3 regions of the Arthrobacter sp. TJ-254 genome follow, and region 3 is predicted to be linked to each of the others. Evidence: riboswitches for the same ligand, from Rfam matches in the RefSeq annotation. Region 3 holds a riboswitch; each other region holds the start of a gene.
What was found. Region 3 has a riboswitch for cyclic di-AMP ahead of AC4D14_RS09005 (NlpC/P60 family protein). Riboswitches for the same ligand answer to the same signal wherever they lie in the genome.

Region 1 (3,243 bases), on a different contig from region 3:
GCTCCCCCGGCTCGACGCCGGGATGGCGATGATCGACACAACCTATGTCGACAACGCCGCCGCCGCGATCGTTGCCGCACTGCACCGCATCGAGCACGTTGAGGGCGAAGCCGTTGTCGTCACGAACGGCGAACCTAGGCCGATCGGGGAGCTGATCGCCGGAATCTGCACCGCCGGTGGAGTGAGCCCTCCCCGCTGGCACGTGCCCGGCCCACTGGCGCGTACCGCCGGGTCGGCCGTGGAGCGGCTGTGGCGGGGGGCCGGCTGGACCTCCGAGCCGCCGATGACCCGCTTCCTCGCCGAGCAGCTCTCGACCGCCCACTGGTTCGACCAGCGGCGGACCCGGAAGCTGCTGGACTGGACGCCGGCCGTATCCATCGATCAGGGCCTTGAAAGGCTCGCCGGCTATTACAGCCGCTCCAGATAAGGCACAAAGAAGGCCGGCGCCCAGGGGCACCGGCCTTCTTCATTCATTCCGTGCGCTTAGCGGGTGTAGTACCCGTCAACCTGCATGGCGCTCACGTCGTGGACGAGGGTGCCCTGCGAGGGGTTGAGGGCGCTGATCATCTTGCCGCCGCCGAGGTAGATGCCAACGTGGCCTCCACCGTTCTGGCTGACCAGGTCACCGGGCTGCGGGTTGCTGGTCGGCTTCAGGGCTGCGAACTGGGCCCAGGTGGTGCGGGGCAGGTCGATGCCGTGCTGGGCGTAGACCCACTGGACGAAGCTGGAGCAGTCCCAGGTACCGAACCCGGTGCCGCCGTACACGTAGCCCGCGCCAACGCCCTGCATGGCCGTGGCGACGATGCCGCTCTTGGCTGCAACGCCGATGGGCTGGATGTTCGCACTCTGGCTGCTGATGCCCATCTGGCCGGCAGTTGTGACTGCGGCGGTCTGGATCGGCGCAGCCTGCTCTGCCGGAGCTGCAGGCTGGGCCGGAGCGGCCGGAGCGGCCGGAGCGGCCGGAGCCGGTGCCGCTGCGACACCTTCACCGGAGATCACAACGGACTGTCCCGGGTAGATAACCGATGACCAGCTAAGGCCGTTCGCTGCGAAGATCGCATCGAGGCTGACGCCGTAGTTGGCCGCGATGAGGCCGAGGGTGTCACCGGCGCGGACCGTGTGGGTCACTGAGCCGCCGTTGGCAGGAGCCGGTGCGGGGGCGGGAGCCGGAGCTGCCTGCTGGACGGGTGCCGGTGCGGCCTGGGCCGACAGGTTGACCTCGCCTGCGGCGCTTGCCGGAAGCGCGGCGCCAAGCATGATGCCCGATGCAGCGACGACAACGGCTGCGGGGCGACCCGCGACACTGGCGCCGGCGGATACTGCACGTGATGCTGTCTTAAGGGGATTCGAGCGGACCGGGGTTGCACGGTGGCGCGCGATTGAACGATTCTTCGACATGATGTTGCCTCTCCCGATGCCTGCGGAGTTAGCTGTCGGGTTCGGATGGGACACCCGGACACACGAAGTTGGACATCTCCCCAGCAGATGTCCGTCATGCGTCTTAACCCCAAGGACCTTTCAAGAAAGGTCCGCTATCGGTTCCCCCGCCCCTGTCGGAAATGTTAAGCGAACGGTCCTTCAGTCACCGACAGGGTTAGGCAGTCTGACGAAGGGCGCCGATGCCGAGTGGCCCGGCGCAGACTCAAGGCTACCTGCGAGATATCGGATTGTCACATTTGGATCACAGCCCGGTAAACGTTGACTAACGACGCGGCCTCTGCGGGGCTTTTTGACAACGCGGACAGGTGTAGGAAGAGCGGTTCATGAAGGCATCGCGCCGGATCAGGGAGGCCACCCCATCCGTCTCGCAGCGCCTGCAGGGCTGCCCGCCCCGTCCGTAGGCGTTGAGTGAGCGGACGAAGTAACCCGACTCCCCGTTGACGTTGACGTAGAGGGAATCGAAGCTTGTGCCCCCGGCATCGAGGGCCCGCAGGAGCACATCCCGCACCGCCTCCACGAGCCGAAGCGTGTCTGGCCTGCGCATTGTCTCGGTGGGGCGCGCGAAGTGGAGGCGGGATGCCCACAGGGCTTCGTCGGCGTAGATATTCCCGATTCCCGAGATGAGCCCCTGGTCGAGCAGCGCCCGCTTGAGGCCCACCCGCCGCTTCCGAAGCCGCTCGTGAAAGGCCTCGAATGAAAAGGCTGGATCGAGCGGATCGCGGGCGATGTGAGAAGCCTCACGGGGAATCAGGGCGAGATTAATCTCACTCGTCCCGCCAATGTGTCCATCCTGGGTGGGCTCGAGGTCGGTGAGGAACATCCCACCGAAGATCCGTTGATCCACAAAGCGCAGTTCCGACGGCAGCGGCGCACCCAGACCGTCGACCGCGGACGAAAGCTCGAGACGGACCTTCAGGTGTTTTTCGGACGGTACCCGCGGTTCCTGCATCAGGATCTGGCCGCTCATCCCGAGGTGCGCCATGAGCGCCACGGAGGGTGTCTTGTCCTCGGGTGCGTCGGCGGGGAGCAGCGGCATCCACAGGAACTTCCCACGGCGGACGACGTCGACGATGCGTGCGCCGGTCAGGTTCCCGGCGAAGTCGTCGGGCCCCAAAGGGTGGCGGCGCAGGGAACGGGGGTCGAGGACCTCCACACGCTCCACGGAGCGGCCGAGGGCCCAGCGGGCCAGACCCCGCCGGACGACTTCAACTTCCGGGAGTTCGGGCAAACTGTGCCTAGCGCCCTTCGACCGGTGCGGTGTCGCCGAGGATTTTCCAGGAAGCGGCGGCTGCTGCCTGCTCTGCTTCCTTCTTTGAGTGGCCTGTTCCGGTTCCGTAGGGGGTGCCCCCGATGACGAGCAGCGCCTCGAAGGAGCGCGCGTGGTCGGGCCCGGTGCCCGTGACCTGGTAGTCGATCAGCCCCAGGCGCCGTGCCGCGGCGGTTTCCTGGATGCGGGTCTTCCAGTCGGTGCCTTCCCCGAGCGCGTCAGAGTCCTTGAGCAGCGGTCCGATCAGGCGCATCACCAGGGCCTGCGCCGTCTCTATGCCGTGGCTGAGGTAGGCGGCGCCGATGACGGCCTCCATGGTGTCGGCAAGGATCGAGGATTTGTCGCGTCCGTTGGTCAGCTTCTCCCCCTGACCGAGCAGGATGTGCTGGCCAAGGTTCAGGCCGCGCGCGACGCCGGCAAGGGCGCGGGTACTCACCACGGCGGAGCGGCGCTTGGCCAGATCGCCCTCGGAGAGTTCCGGGTTGTCCCGGTAGAGGGCATCGGTCACCGATAGCCCGAGCACAGAATCCCCGAGG
Region 2 (3,243 bases), on a different contig from region 3:
CCGCGGTTCCGGTCATGCTGACGTTCGATGTTGAAGTCAAACGCGTCCAAAGGATCGGTGCGAACTTCAACCGCATCACCTTCGCCGGGCCAAGCCTGAAGGACTTCGGGGTCGTAGGACCCACCCACGACCTGCGGATCAAGGTGCTGATCCCGCCGGCCGACGGGAACGCGCCCGACATCGCCGCACTGATGCGGGCCGATCCGGAGGGCCGCGGCTGGTACCAGCAGTGGCTCGGCCTCGACCCGGCAGTGCGCGGCGCAATGAGGACCTACACCGTGCGCAGCACGCGCTGCACGGCGGCAGAACCGGAAATTGACGTCGACTTCGTACTCCACTTCGACGCGAACGGCAGGGGCGGACCCGCCTCGCAGTGGGCGGCGGCCGCCGGTCCCGGCAGCAGGATATGCCTCATCGGACCGAACGTTAACGCCGCGCGCTGCTCCACCGCAGGCGCCTACGGCGGCATCGAGTGGGCCCCGGGCCTGGCGCAGCGCGTGCTGCTTGCCGGCGACGAAACCGCCGTTCCGGCCATCGGCGCGATCCTTGAAACGCTGCCCGCCGACATGGGAGGCCATGCCTTCCTTGAAGTTCCCGACGCCGCCGACATCCAGCCGCTTCCCACGGCCTCGAAGGTGGCGGTCACCTGGCTGGTCCGTAACGGGTGCGAACACGGTGAACTCCTCGGAGCCGCGGTGCGCAATGCGGTTCCCCAGCCCGGGTGGGCCGCCCTCGGGGCAGCGCCGGGCGGCGCCGACGGCGGGGAAGTGGCAGCGGGCCCCGAACCCGAGGACGTCGACATCGAACAGGCCGTCCTGTGGGAGACGCCGCAGCGCCTTGAGGCCTCCGGGCATGAGAACGGCGGCGGTGACCAGCCCGCCGGAACCCGGCCCTTCTACGCCTGGATCGCGGGGGAGGCGGCAGTGGTCCGCGGCCTGCGCCGCTATCTGGTGCGCGAGGTCGGCATCGACCGGAAACAGGTGGCCTTCATGGGGTACTGGCGCCTCGGCCGGGCCGAATCGGCATGATTGTGCAGCGCTTCACACAACGACACGCCGGAAGCCATGTAACGGAATTGTAACTTTAGGCGAAGCGAGTAGTATTACTCGGAGTCTGAACCAACTTTTGAGGTCCGCACGCCAAACCCTGTCAGCGGACCGCCCTCAACCTTGCATGACAGGGGCGGAGGACCCACCACCCGGCAGTCAGCGACTGCCTCGGGGTGAAGCCTTCACTGCACTAACTGTCCGCAGTGCAACGAGCCGCAGCGCAAGCTGCCGCTGCGTTGCGCAGTGGGGCCGAGTCAACTCTTGCTCGAACCCGACAGCTAACTTCGCCGGCGTTCGAGAGAGGTATTTTCGTGACCCAGCCGGCCATGTCCGGGCGCCGCCGCGCGCCCGGAGCCGTCCCGAGCACTCCTGCAGCAACCGTGGTGTCCGACCGACCCTGCGAACTTCCCAGCCGTCGCGACCTGCGTCCGCAACCGTCGGCCCGGAGCGGCAAGGGCAGCCTGACCGCGAGGATCCGCCAGGGCGGCCTCGCCGCGGGAGCACTGTTCGTTGGGGCAGGGCTCATCATGGGTGCCGTCGCCCCTTCCCAGGCAACCGCCGAGTCCCCGATCAGCCAGGCGGCCGCGGCCGAACCGGCGCCCGAGGTGACCGCCGACGCCAAGGCGAAGATCGACTTCGGCCGGCAGAGCCCCGCCGCCGTCGCAGGCAAGGCCGAAGCGAAGGCCAAGGCCCTCTCCAGCAGCGTCAAGAAGGCGAAGGCCAAGAAGGCCGCAGCCCTCGCAGCACCCCTCGACAACCTTTCGGTCGCCTCGACCTTCGGATACCGGGTGAACCCGCTCGGCGGATACGCACCCGAACTCCACACCGGCATCGACTACGCGGGAGCGTGCGGCACCCCGGTCAAGGCAGCGGACGACGGCAAGGTCATCGACTCAAGCTGGCACCCCTACGGTGGAGGCCAGCGGATCGTCATCGACCACGGCGCCGGAATGAAGACCACCTACAACCACCTCAGCCAGCTCGGGGCCAGCGTGGGGCAGAAGGTTTCCCGCGGGTCCCTGATCGGCGCTGTGGGGACCACCGGCAACTCCACAGGCTGCCACCTCCACTTTGAAGTGCTGATCAACGACGCCAAGGTCGACCCGCTTCCCTACCTGTAGGAAGCGCGCCCGCCGGGCGTGATGCTGCAGCAGCCTGCAGCGCGTGCCGGATTACGGCAGGGGGTTGCTCAGGATTGCAGGGTCCTTGCTACCGAAGGGCATGCGCAGCCGCAGCGCCTCGGGCATCATTTCGAAGGACATGTGCGTGGCCCGTCCCAGCGGGTCTCCGTCAAGCTGGACCTCAAGCGGTTCGTGGAGCTGCACTTCGGCGCGGCTGCACTGGAAGTACTGAAGGGACGGGTCTTTGCCCTTCCCGCGGGCAAACAGTTTCCCGGCCACGTTGAGCCAACCCAGCTTTCCCCGCGGAGCGACGGTCATGAGGTCAAGGAGGCCGTCGTCGATCTTGGCGCCCGGGAAAATTTCGAGCCCACCCATGATCTTTCCGCAGTTCCCGCCCATCACGCTGCGCAGCCGGCGCTCGAAGGGCCGGCCGCCGTCAACGGTGATTGTGGTGCGTGCCGGACGGCCCGGAAGGTTCCGGATGCCCGCGTCGACATACGCGAGCCAGCCCACGCGGTCCTTCAGGTCATCGCGCGTATCCGACATGATGGCGGCGTCGTAACCGAGCCCGGCCATCACCAGGAACACGTGGGCCTCCTGCGCGCGGTCAACCGTGACATGGACGACGTCGATCCTGCGCTCGGTCCCGTTGAACGCGGTCTCAACGGCCTCCTCGGGGTTGTCCACGGCGATGTCGAGGTTGCGAGCCAGGAGGTTCCCTGTCCCCAGCGGCACCAGCGCCATCACCGTGTCAGTGCCCGACAGCTCCTCCGCGACGCAGCGCACGGTGCCGTCGCCGCCGGCCGCAATGACGACGTCGACCCCGGCACGCAGCGCCTCCTGCGCCTGGCCGTGGCCGGGGTCCTCCGGCGTGGTCTCCAAAATCAGCGGCTCAAGCCACCCTTCCCGCGCCGAAATGCGCGCGACGATCTCCCGCACGTCCTGCCCGGTGTTCTTGATCGGGTTCAGGATGAGTGCTGCTCGCCGTCCGGGTGTGCCGGGGGTGGTGGTCATGGAGTCCTTCGGTCGAAGTGCGGAAAATGGCGCGCCAAGGGGCATCTGCGCATGAGCTT
Region 3 (3,243 bases):
GGCGGAACGTAACAACCGCCAGCGGTTCATATCCTGCATTCAAAACGAGAGTGCGCATGCGCATGCCTCTTTGCGGACTATGTCCCCGCTACCGGCTGCCACCCCGGATGCTCGGGATAAGTTCTTCGGATTAACAATGCCTAGGGTAGCCGACCTGCGCGCCGGGGCGAATAGAAAGAGCGAAGTTGCGGCGCGGAGGCAGGGGCGGCACTTTAAGAGAAAGGAACCGGCAGCACCGCTGCCGGTTCCTTTCTTCAGCTGTTGGTTCGAAGAACCACCAGGCGCTGGGTGTCAGCCGCCCACGCGGATGAACACGGGGCCGGAACCGAGCTGCGCCGGGGCGATGACGGTCGAGTTGCCGTTGAAGCCGCCGTGCACAGCCTGGCCGCCGCCGATGTACACAGCGATGTGGGCCAGGCCCATGCCGCCGTTGGCGTAGTAGATGAGATCGCCCGGAACTGCTTCACCGGCACTGACGGTGCGACCCAGGGACAGGTAGCCTGCCGGCCAGCCGTGGAAGTTGATGCCGGCTGCGGCGAGGGAGTTGCTCACGAGCCGGGTGCAGTCCTGGTTCACGCCGAGCTGGGCCTTGGCCGCCGCGGCGATGGTTGCGGCCTTGCCGGAGGATGCTGCGGGAGTAACCTTGACGGCCGGAGCGGCCGGAGCTGCCTGCGCCTTCCGTGCGGCGGGAGCCTTCACGACGGCGGGAGCGGCCTGCACGGCTGCCGGAGCTGCCTGCACGGCCGGGGTGGCCTGTACTGCCGGTGCTGCCGGGGCCGATGGCTCCGCGGCAACGGTCACCTCGACGGTGACGGGCTTGGCGACGGCCTTGACCGGGGTTCGGTTGAAGGCGACCTTGGCGTTGGCGTCGGCGACGACGACGGCGGGGCTGGCGTCGACCTTGAGCGTCGAGGCAAAGGATTCACGCTCGGGCTGCAGGTCCGCGGCGTTGGCCGCGACGCCGGTTGTCAGGACCAGGCCGGATGCAGCAGCGATGACTGCGGCCTGCCGTCCCATGCCGCCGGCGTTCTCGGTGACGGCTTTGGCAAGGGCTGCAAGGGGTGCGGTGTGCTGGACTTCGGCACGGTGGCGGGCGATCGGGGCGCGAGAAGACATAGGGGTTCTCCGGAGTGTGAGAGGGGGAGTGTGAAAGTGGGGTTTAGCGGACGCGGACGAAGCTTGCGCCGGGAAGATCCGAGAGGGAGTGAAGACCGGTGTTCAGCCCGTTGAGGCCGCCGCTGATGACCTGGCCGTTGCCGACGTAGATTGCCACGTGGCCCGCGGTGATCACGAGGTCACCGGCCTGCGGGGATCCGACGACGTCGCCGTACTGGAAGAACTGGCCCGGAGCGAGGTCGCCGACGGACTTTCCAACCGAGCGCAGTGCCTTCTCGACCATGGCGGTGCAGTCCTGGGCAACGCCGATCTGGGAGTATGCGGAGCCGACGAGGGCGCCTGCGATTCCGGCGGACGGCTTCGCGGCGGGAGCGGGAGCGGCAGGAGCCGGAGTGACTGCGGCGGCCTGGACTGCGGGGGCGGCAGGAGCTTTTGCGGCAGGGGCTGCGGCAACAACGACCTCTGCGGCTGGAGCCGGTGCGGCGGGAGCCTCGACGGCCGGCGCCTCGACCGGTGCCGCAACGACGACGGCGGGGGTGACGTTCACGGCTTCGCGCTCAAAGGAGACGGCGGCCGTGGCTGCGGCGCTGACCTTCGAGGCTGCGGGGGCAGTCACGCTCAACGATGAGGTTGACTGCACTTCGCGCTCTGCGGCGGGTGCTGCGTTTGCGGGAAGACCTGCGGTGAAGACGAGGCCTGAGGCTGCGACAAGGACGGCGGCCTGGCGGCCTACAGTTCCTGCATTCGAGGAAACGGCCTGAGAAAGAACTGTGAGCGGGCTCGCTGACACGTGGGCCGCGCGGTGGCGACCCAGAGAATTATTGGACACGTGAAATTGCCTCTCCCAATGCCTGCGAGGTGAGCTGTCGGATTCGGATGGGAGTCACCCGGCCGCTGACGAATCAGCGACTTAACCCCAAGGATTTCTTGCGAAACCCAAAAATTGGTTCCCCCGCCTCTGCCATGCGAATGTGCGGACGGACCTCAGGCAATGGCAGAGCTAGGCGATTTGCTTGAGGGCGCCAGACCTATGACGATCTGGCACGAGTAGAACGTACCCTAGATCACGCAGATTGTCACATTACGGTCACGGAAGGGTCGAGGGTGTGTTACAGCCAGCCCAGAGGGTCGACGACCTGGCCCTCGATCATCACCTCAAAATGGAGGTGGCAGCCCGTTGAAGCGCCGGTTGATCCGCTCTGCCCGACGCGTTCGCCCCGCCGCACCTGCTGGCCTTCGGACACCTCGATAACCGAGAGGTGGTTGTACGTGGTTTCCAGGCCGTTGCCGTGGTCCACAACGATCCGGTTTCCTCCCCCATAGGGGTGCCATCCGGCGAAGGTCACGGTACCTGCGGCAGCCGAATATACCCGGGCGCCGCAGGCCGCACTGAAGTCCTGGCCCCTGTGGAGTTCCCCGAGCCCTGTCATCGGACTTGGGCGGAAGCCGAATCCGGAGGTTTCGACGAGGGCGTCAAGGGGGCCCGTCAGCGCGCCTTTGGCCGCCGCCGGGGTCGCTGATCCAGCCGAGGCGGTCATGACCGCCTCGAGCCGCGCGTCGGCGCCGAGGGTAGTGCTGAGCGCGGCGCGGTCGAAGTCGACGCGGGCCGAGGCGGGAACATGCACTTCGGCGCCCGCCGGGGCCGCCTCAGCGGTTGCGGAAGCCGGCACCGCGGCTGTCGTGGGCCACGCGACGGTCAGGGCGATGCCCGACACGGCGGCAGCCATCGCGACCTTCTGGCTCAGTCCCGAAAAGGAAAGGTCCTCGCGGTATCCGGCTGCCCGGCGCCGGCGCTCGGTGCGGTGCGCATCGCGCGGGCGCGGAGCGGCCGCCGGGTGCCGCGTTCCGCGGCTGCGGCGCTCGGCCCGGTGCGCATCCCTCGGACGCTCGGAGACAACCGGAACACCCGCCCGGCGGCGTCCTGACACTTCCTGCTTCAACAAATACGTTCCCTTCCTACGGAGCTGCGCAACGGATCTGCGGGAGCGAAACGAAATCCGCAGGAACATGGCTGCGGCGCACTCCAAGGAAGATCACGGCGAGGTATCGAGGGTCAGTCTGGCAGTCCCGGAGCGTTGACGCAAAGTGACCACGTTGTTATCAACTGTGTTCAGGGCGTAGCTGCCC

Region 1: linked by a shared signal. The riboswitch ahead of AC4D14_RS02360 (C40 family peptidase) and the one ahead of AC4D14_RS09005 (NlpC/P60 family protein) in region 3 are both predicted to bind cyclic di-AMP.
Region 2: linked by a shared signal. The riboswitch ahead of AC4D14_RS05515 (M23 family metallopeptidase) and the one ahead of AC4D14_RS09005 (NlpC/P60 family protein) in region 3 are both predicted to bind cyclic di-AMP.

Annotation. Positions count from the first base shown of each region.
Region 1 covers NZ_JBZCNF010000001.1:503,286-506,528, reverse strand. Annotated here, with positions in the region: gene AC4D14_RS02365 (NAD-dependent epimerase/dehydratase family protein) at 1-427, shown strand, start outside; gene AC4D14_RS02360 (C40 family peptidase) at 484-1,398, opposite strand; cyclic di-AMP (ydaO/yuaA leader) riboswitch at 1,402-1,579, opposite strand; gene mutM (bifunctional DNA-formamidopyrimidine glycosylase/DNA-(apurinic or apyrimidinic site) lyase) at 1,703-2,668, opposite strand; gene rnc (ribonuclease III) at 2,676-3,243, opposite strand, start outside.
Region 2 covers NZ_JBZCNF010000002.1:102,165-105,407, forward strand. Annotated here, with positions in the region: gene AC4D14_RS05510 (siderophore-interacting protein) at 1-1,028, shown strand, start outside; cyclic di-AMP (ydaO/yuaA leader) riboswitch at 1,149-1,357, shown strand; gene AC4D14_RS05515 (M23 family metallopeptidase) at 1,361-2,170, shown strand; gene AC4D14_RS05520 (diacylglycerol/lipid kinase family protein) at 2,222-3,184, opposite strand.
Region 3 covers NZ_JBZCNF010000003.1:58,639-61,881, reverse strand. Annotated here, with positions in the region: gene AC4D14_RS09015 (HNH endonuclease) at 1-58, opposite strand, end outside; gene AC4D14_RS09010 (NlpC/P60 family protein) at 292-1,116, opposite strand; gene AC4D14_RS09005 (NlpC/P60 family protein) at 1,160-1,945, opposite strand; cyclic di-AMP (ydaO/yuaA leader) riboswitch at 1,951-2,117, opposite strand; gene AC4D14_RS09000 (M23 family metallopeptidase) at 2,226-3,059, opposite strand.